One region of the Paenibacillus sp. OT2-17 genome, then DNA from elsewhere that is predicted to be linked to it. Evidence: riboswitches for the same ligand, from Rfam matches in the RefSeq annotation. Region 1 holds a riboswitch; the other holds the start of a gene.
The links. A riboswitch is a leader RNA that binds a small molecule or an ion and turns the genes downstream of it on or off. The one in region 1 is predicted to bind FMN.
Positions count from the first base shown of each region.

Region 2: another riboswitch for FMN. It lies ahead of GRP75_RS12735 (DMT family transporter); the one in region 1 lies ahead of ribE (riboflavin synthase).

Region 1 is NZ_WUDQ01000446.1:165-3,079, forward strand. Features, by position in the region: partial or broken gene GRP75_RS22805 (thiamine pyrophosphate-dependent enzyme) at 1-518, shown strand, start outside; gene GRP75_RS22810 (IDEAL domain-containing protein) at 738-1,205, shown strand; FMN riboswitch at 1,274-1,447, shown strand; gene ribE (riboflavin synthase) at 1,779-2,444, shown strand; partial or broken gene GRP75_RS22820 (3,4-dihydroxy-2-butanone-4-phosphate synthase) at 2,532-2,915, shown strand, end outside.
Region 2 is NZ_WUDQ01000088.1:8,312-11,956, reverse strand. Features, by position in the region: gene GRP75_RS12735 (DMT family transporter) at 207-1,154, opposite strand; FMN riboswitch at 1,327-1,471, opposite strand; gene GRP75_RS12730 (ABC transporter permease) at 1,593-2,288, opposite strand; gene GRP75_RS12725 (ABC transporter ATP-binding protein) at 2,281-3,204, opposite strand; gene GRP75_RS12720 (sensor histidine kinase) at 3,313-3,645, opposite strand, start outside.

The DNA of each region.
Region 1 (2,915 bases):
CACAGCAATCGTACTCCACTCCGCTCGGTCACATGACCAGTACGTCGGGTGTAGGGAAAATGCAAAAAGGAAAGCAAGGGCATCACAAGGATACCGTGCAAATCATGGCTGCTTGTAACATTCCGTATGCTTTTACAGCAGCTGAAAGTCATCCGCAGGATATGCTGCGTAAAGCAGCCAAAGCTCAATGGTATGCGAACAACGTGGGTACGGCCTATGGTAAGATCCTGTGCGCCTGCCCGCTGAATTGGAAATCCGAAGACAGACTGGGCACCAGCATTGTGGGCGCCGCAGTCGAGTCCTGTTTCTTTCCTTTGTACGAAATAGAGCAAGGCAGTACGACGATTACGTATAATCCGGAAGACAAGGGAAAACGGATTCCAGCTGCAGAATGGTTGAAATTAATGGGTAAAACGAAGCATCTTCTCAAGGAAGAGGCTACGCTGGCTACCTTTGAGCAGGAGATTGAGCGTCGCTGGACTACCCTGAAAAAGAAACATGAAATTTCAGAGCTATAATTCTGTTTTTTGCATAATCATCGATTAGCATTGTTAGCCGCTGTTACTGTAGTGGTTCGATCAAGATTCTTTGCGCTTATTGCGCAAAGAATCTTTTTTGTCGTTTATGGGTTCAAGCATAAAAAAACAGGTAATGATTTCCGATATAGGAGTGGAGGCCTATAAGAGGCACGTTAAAAAGTTTTCTTCTGAATTTTAAGATGCAATGAGGTGCAGGTAATGATTAAGCTGAATACAGTTGAAATAATCGAAATTATAAAGAAGCAGATCCCTAAGGTTATGAACATCAAGCCAGTAGAACTAAAATTTACGGACGATTTTGGACGGGCATCGCTGGCAGCGACAGAACACAAATTCACGCTGACGAACCAGCACTATTCTGCCAAGGTGATGGATTGCGTGTTAGAAACACAGGTACGCCCCATTTTAATGTGTGAAATTATTTATTTTCTGAAATGCGAGTTTATTGACGGACATGTTGATGTGCGACTGGATTATGAGGCATGTTCTGAGGAAGGGCGGGGACCTGTTGCTTCAGCCGTAATTACCTTTGATCATGCAACAGAGTTGGGAGTCGAGGAACTGGCCGATCTGATTGACTTGGCGCTTCATATGAATGATAAAACCTGGTTTGAAGAACTCTCCAGCCAATATGTCAAAACCAAAGCAGGCGCTTCTATTAGATAACTTGCTTTTTTTAGAAGTCGGTGCTAATATACGTAACAAGTTTAATGTTAATTCAATTAAATAAGAGCAAGATCCTTCGGGGCGGGGCGAAATTCCCCACCGGCGGTGATGACATGTTTGTGGATCGTTTTTGTGAGAAACAGCATGGCTTAGTCCGTGACCCGGATGCTGAATGATCGGCAGAAGGTGGACCTGGTGCAAATCCGGGACCGACAGTATAGTCTGGATGGGAGAAGGATACGAAGCGCATGTGCATGACGTGACATATGCCGATTTTTAGCATACCCAATTGTGCGTACGGCTTATTTCGTTGTAGGACAGCATCGGGCGATAGCTTGCTTAAGCTTTCTTTTTGATGGGTGTTCTGAGCGTATTTGGTTGTATCCTCAGTCATGCTTTCTATTGGCAAACCTATGATTTCATGTCGTCTTAAGATGCATATGAACTGCGCTTGTATACTACAAATGTGACTCTCATCACCCCCATGACGGATTGAATCCGAACTGGGGTTTTTTTGCGCTTATAGCTGATGAATTAGGGATAAACTGAAATGTAGTGGAAAGGAGTGAAGACATGTTTACCGGATTAGTTGAGGAAGTGGGTCGCATTCAAACTATTTCCAAAAGCGGTGAAGCGATGGTGCTGGGGATTTCGGGTTCCGTGGTGTTGGGCGATTTGAAAATAGGAGACAGTGTCTCGGTTAATGGCGTTTGCCTGACGGCGATACGGATTGGTTCGAAAGACTTTAAGGTTGATGTGATGCCGGAAACCTTTCGTAGCACTAATCTGAAAGAGTTGAGATCCGGCAGCCGAGTCAATCTGGAGCGAGCGATGACGGCGAGTGGAAGGTTCGGAGGACACATCGTGCAAGGACATGTGGACGGGACGGGAACGATTCGAGGGGTGACATCAGACCAGAATGCAGTTGTGTTCGAAGTTGAGCCTAAAAATCAAACATTATTTAAATATATTCTACTCAAAGGGTCAATCACAATTGATGGTATCAGCCTCACAGTCGCACAGCGTACGGGAGATACCTTTGCCGTATCTATTATTCCCCACACTTTATCCGAAACGGCCTTACAAGCCAAACGTGAGGGGGATACCGTCAATATCGAATGTGATATTTTGGGCAAATATGTAGAACAGCTTTTAAATTACAGAGGTGCAGCGGAGGCGGAGAGAGTAGAAGAAGCTCCTCTCAGTTTGGACTATTTGGCGAAACACGGCTTTGCCTGATATTGAATGGTAAGCCTGTTTAGGAGCATTCGTGGCACAAGACATAAGGAGGAAAGTGTTATGGATAGAGGTAGCCAAACAAGTGCAATGGCGAACGTCATAGAGCATGGCGAGTTGGAACATGACGAAGAGATTCGTTTGGATTCCATCGAAGAAGCGTTGGAGGATTTAAAAAACGGTAAAGTCGTTATTGTAGTGGATGATGAACAGCGCGAAAATGAAGGCGATTTTATCGCTTTGGCTGAAAAAGTGTCGCCTGAGGTCATTAATTTCATGATTACAGAAGGTCGCGGGTTGGTCTGTGTGCCAATCACACGACAAAGAGCCGAAGCTTTGGAATTGCATCCTATGGTAGAGCAAAATACAGATTTCCACGGTACTGCCTTTACGGTATCGGTAGATCATATGGAGACAACAACGGGTATTTCAGCGGCCGAGCGCTCCTTGACTGTACGCGCCTTGGCAGACGAA
Region 2 (3,645 bases), on a different contig from region 1:
TTGTTTTATTCGACAGAAACCGACGAATTTTATAGATGTAATCTTTGAGAAACGAGGAATAATTGCTTGTTTTAGACACTTTTTTCGGAAAATAGGTCTGAAGAACTATGATTTATATGAATACGAATACATAAAAAGCCAAATCAGAGATGCAAAAGCATCTTCACGATTTGGCTTGGGTAAGTCATGAAAGGGACATTGAACTGTTAATTTTTTTGCTGACGTGAAATCATAAAGAGCGTAATCCAGATGAGCATAAAACCAGTCAATTGCGCTACAGTGACAATTTGCTGAAATGCGATCCAGTTAATCACGACACCAACCATGGGAAAGCTTAATTCTGCCATCGTAGCATAAGACGCTTTGGTCGTACTTAAGCCTTTGTAATACAACAATAAGCTAAGAAGACCCGGAAGCAATGCCTGCAATAGCAGATTGATAATCACAGCTGCGCCCGCCCATGTACCGGCAGGCATATTCCATGGCGCATGCTCTACAGAGGTGAGGACAATCAGCAGAGGGAGCGCGACCATGAAGCGGAGGGAGGTTACCGTTTCATATTTCATTGAACGAAGCAAGTAACTTCCCATGACTGTCGAACCGCCCCACAGAACTGCTGCACCGAGTGCAAGTAGACTACCGACCTGGACAAAATCACGAACATGTCCGAAGGGGAGCGACCAACCGAAGGTCAGAAGATACGTCCCGAACAGAGCGACGACAATTAATAATCCAAAATGACGCGGCAACATTTCCTTCAAAATAATACGAGCTAGAATAATAGCGACCAAGGGTTGAAGCTTCTGGAGTAAGAGTACAGCATTCAAATCACCATTGCTGAGTGCCATGGTGAAAATTACGCTGGCCAGAGCCGAGCCACCCCACGAGACGAACAAAATAGCGAAAACTTGACGAAGCCGTACCGCTTTGAGCTCCTCACGATGCTTCCACAACATCGGTGTCAGAGCGAGGAAAAGCAGCACATGCTCCATTAGTACAATTTGTGTTGAGGTAAATGACTTTAACAAAATAATACGAAACAGCGGGTCTGCGCCCCACAAGGCTGCTCCAATTGCGACCAGCCAAAAACCACTTTTCATGTGGGAGCTACGATCAAAACCTTTGGATGTTAGTACAGTAGAAGATTGACTCATACTCAATTAGCTCCTTGCGAATACAGGACCGGTGGCACAAAAACCCCCGTCCATGGCGAAAGGCCATGCAAGACGGGGGTTGATCAAATAAACTTGCCGCTTTACGCAAGTTAAATGAAGTTACTGCAAAACCAATAACGCAGTATTCATCCACTTCGCGGCATGTTGATATTTCGATCTTCTTCCATCCGGACTTTACCGTCGGCTTTGGCATCTCACCAAATCAGTCCGTATCCTGTTGCCAGATACAGAGTCGCGGGCTTAGCTCCATGAGCCATACCGCCGGTTGGGAATCTCACCCTACCCCGAAGATCCTTATTCCGTTTTTAATTTCTCCTATAGGATATACCTGTTTTAGAATGAAGTCCAGTGAAAAATGTGTGTATATCGAACAATGATTTTCATCTGTTTTTTGAAAGCGCTCTACGAAATTACATATTACGAGGTAATATCCTTATACTCAATACCTCGAATCGCCGCATAAGCCACAAGCATTCCCAGTATAGAGAAGCCGATTTGCACGGGGGCAATGGAGCTAAGGGTAGCGCCGTTATTATTGGAGAAAAGCAATGCTACAATCAGGATTGAGGTCACAATGGTGGTGGGTACAGAGTATCTTCGCATCCCCATATACAGCGGAACCAATCCCATAAAGCTGGCAGCAACGGCATTGATTAACGTCCGTGCTGATTGTTGACCCAGTATCGAAAGAGTAAGGTTATCCGGTACAATCAAAACAAACTGGTTGAGCAGATGAATAGCAGCCGTAATGATTATTTCCGAAATAATAATGGACAAGAACGTGAACAGTAATACGACTAAGAGTTTGGCGATCATCAGCTTTTGACGATGAATCGGATACATGAACAAGATCGTAATCGATTTGGACTTAAATTCCCCGACGATAAAGCGGCATAGGAGAACGGAAGCAAACACAATAAATGTAGCTCTTACAAAATTGTCTATTAGATCCAATAGTTGAGTGTACTGTGTGAATTCAGGTATTCCTTCGCTTTGACTTTCCAGCGCAATAACACAGAGCAGCCCAAGAATGCATGCATTGGCGATCAGTGCTGAACGGATATAACCCGTCATATGAAATTTTTTCAGCTCCAACTGCATCAATTTAAGCATGGAGATCACCTCCGTTTAACAGGCGAAAAAAGTAGTCTTCCAGCGTGCTGCTTTTCTGATGAATGGAATCCACCTCTATATCATTTAAGATGAGCGTCTTCGTAATTTGTTTCTGCGGTACATTTGTATCGTAAATACGTATACTCTGTTCATTTATCACCTTTATATTATTCAGGCTCAAATGATGGGAGAGGACGTAGGCCGCCTTCTTACAATCGTTGGTCGTAAATTCGATGTATTCCGTATTGGTTTCCCGCACCTGCTCCATCGATACTTCCTCAATCAGTCGTCCGTGATTAATCACGCCTACCGTATCCGCAATCTGCTCTATTTCCGCTAAAATATGACTGGACACGAGCAGGGTCATCCCATATTCCTTGCATAACATGTGGAATAGTTGGCGGATTTCCTTGATTCCCACTGGGTCCAGACCATTAATGGGTTCATCCAAAATGAGTAGCTCTGGCTTAGTCGCAATAGCGCGGGCAATCCCGAGACGTTGTTTCATTCCTAGCGAAAAATCCTTTACCGGCTTGTCATCTGCATTTCGCAAATTCACTAATTCCAGGGCATCCCGAACAGCCTGCTTATTATAGTAGCCCATATATTCACAATGAAGTTCGAGATTTTGCTGTGCCGTCAGCCTGTCATAAAAAATCGGGTATTCAATAATTGAACCCATCCGTCCGAGCAGATGATACGACTTCGGCGTTAATTTTTCACCGAATAATTCAATTTCACCCGATGTCGGCTTGAGCAGATTCGTAATCATTTTCATTATCGTCGTCTTGCCTGCCCCGTTAGGACCGAGAAAGCCATAGGTTTCTCCCTTGCGCACATTCATACTGACTCCCGCTACAAGTTCGTTGCCCTTCAGGGCCTTTGTCAACTGATGTGTACGTATTACGTAAGTCATGGGTGTTCTCCCTTCGTATACTGCTGATAATTCAAGGATAAAGGGCGAAATGTTCATTTTTCTTTCGTGATTCTTACAAATTTATTAAGTTAAGCATGTTTAGTTCGACTAATAGTTGATTTTCTTCAATGTAAAAGAGAAGACCGTCCGCTCATATGGTCTACTAGTTAATTGAATTTCTCCGTTCATCGCTTCAACCAGGCGTTTGGCAATCGTAAGGCCCAGTCCGCTGCCTTGTACCGCCTTATTGCGGGAGTCCTCCAGTGTGTACATGCGTTCAAAAACCTTGTCCTGCTCAGATTCCTGTATGCCTTTCCCACGATCCCATATCTCGATACACACCGTATCCTGCTGTTCCGATAGAGCCAGACCCAGCGTCCGTCCGTCTGCCCCGTAGCGAATGGCATTCGAGATCAGATTGTTCAGTACCCGCCCAATCGC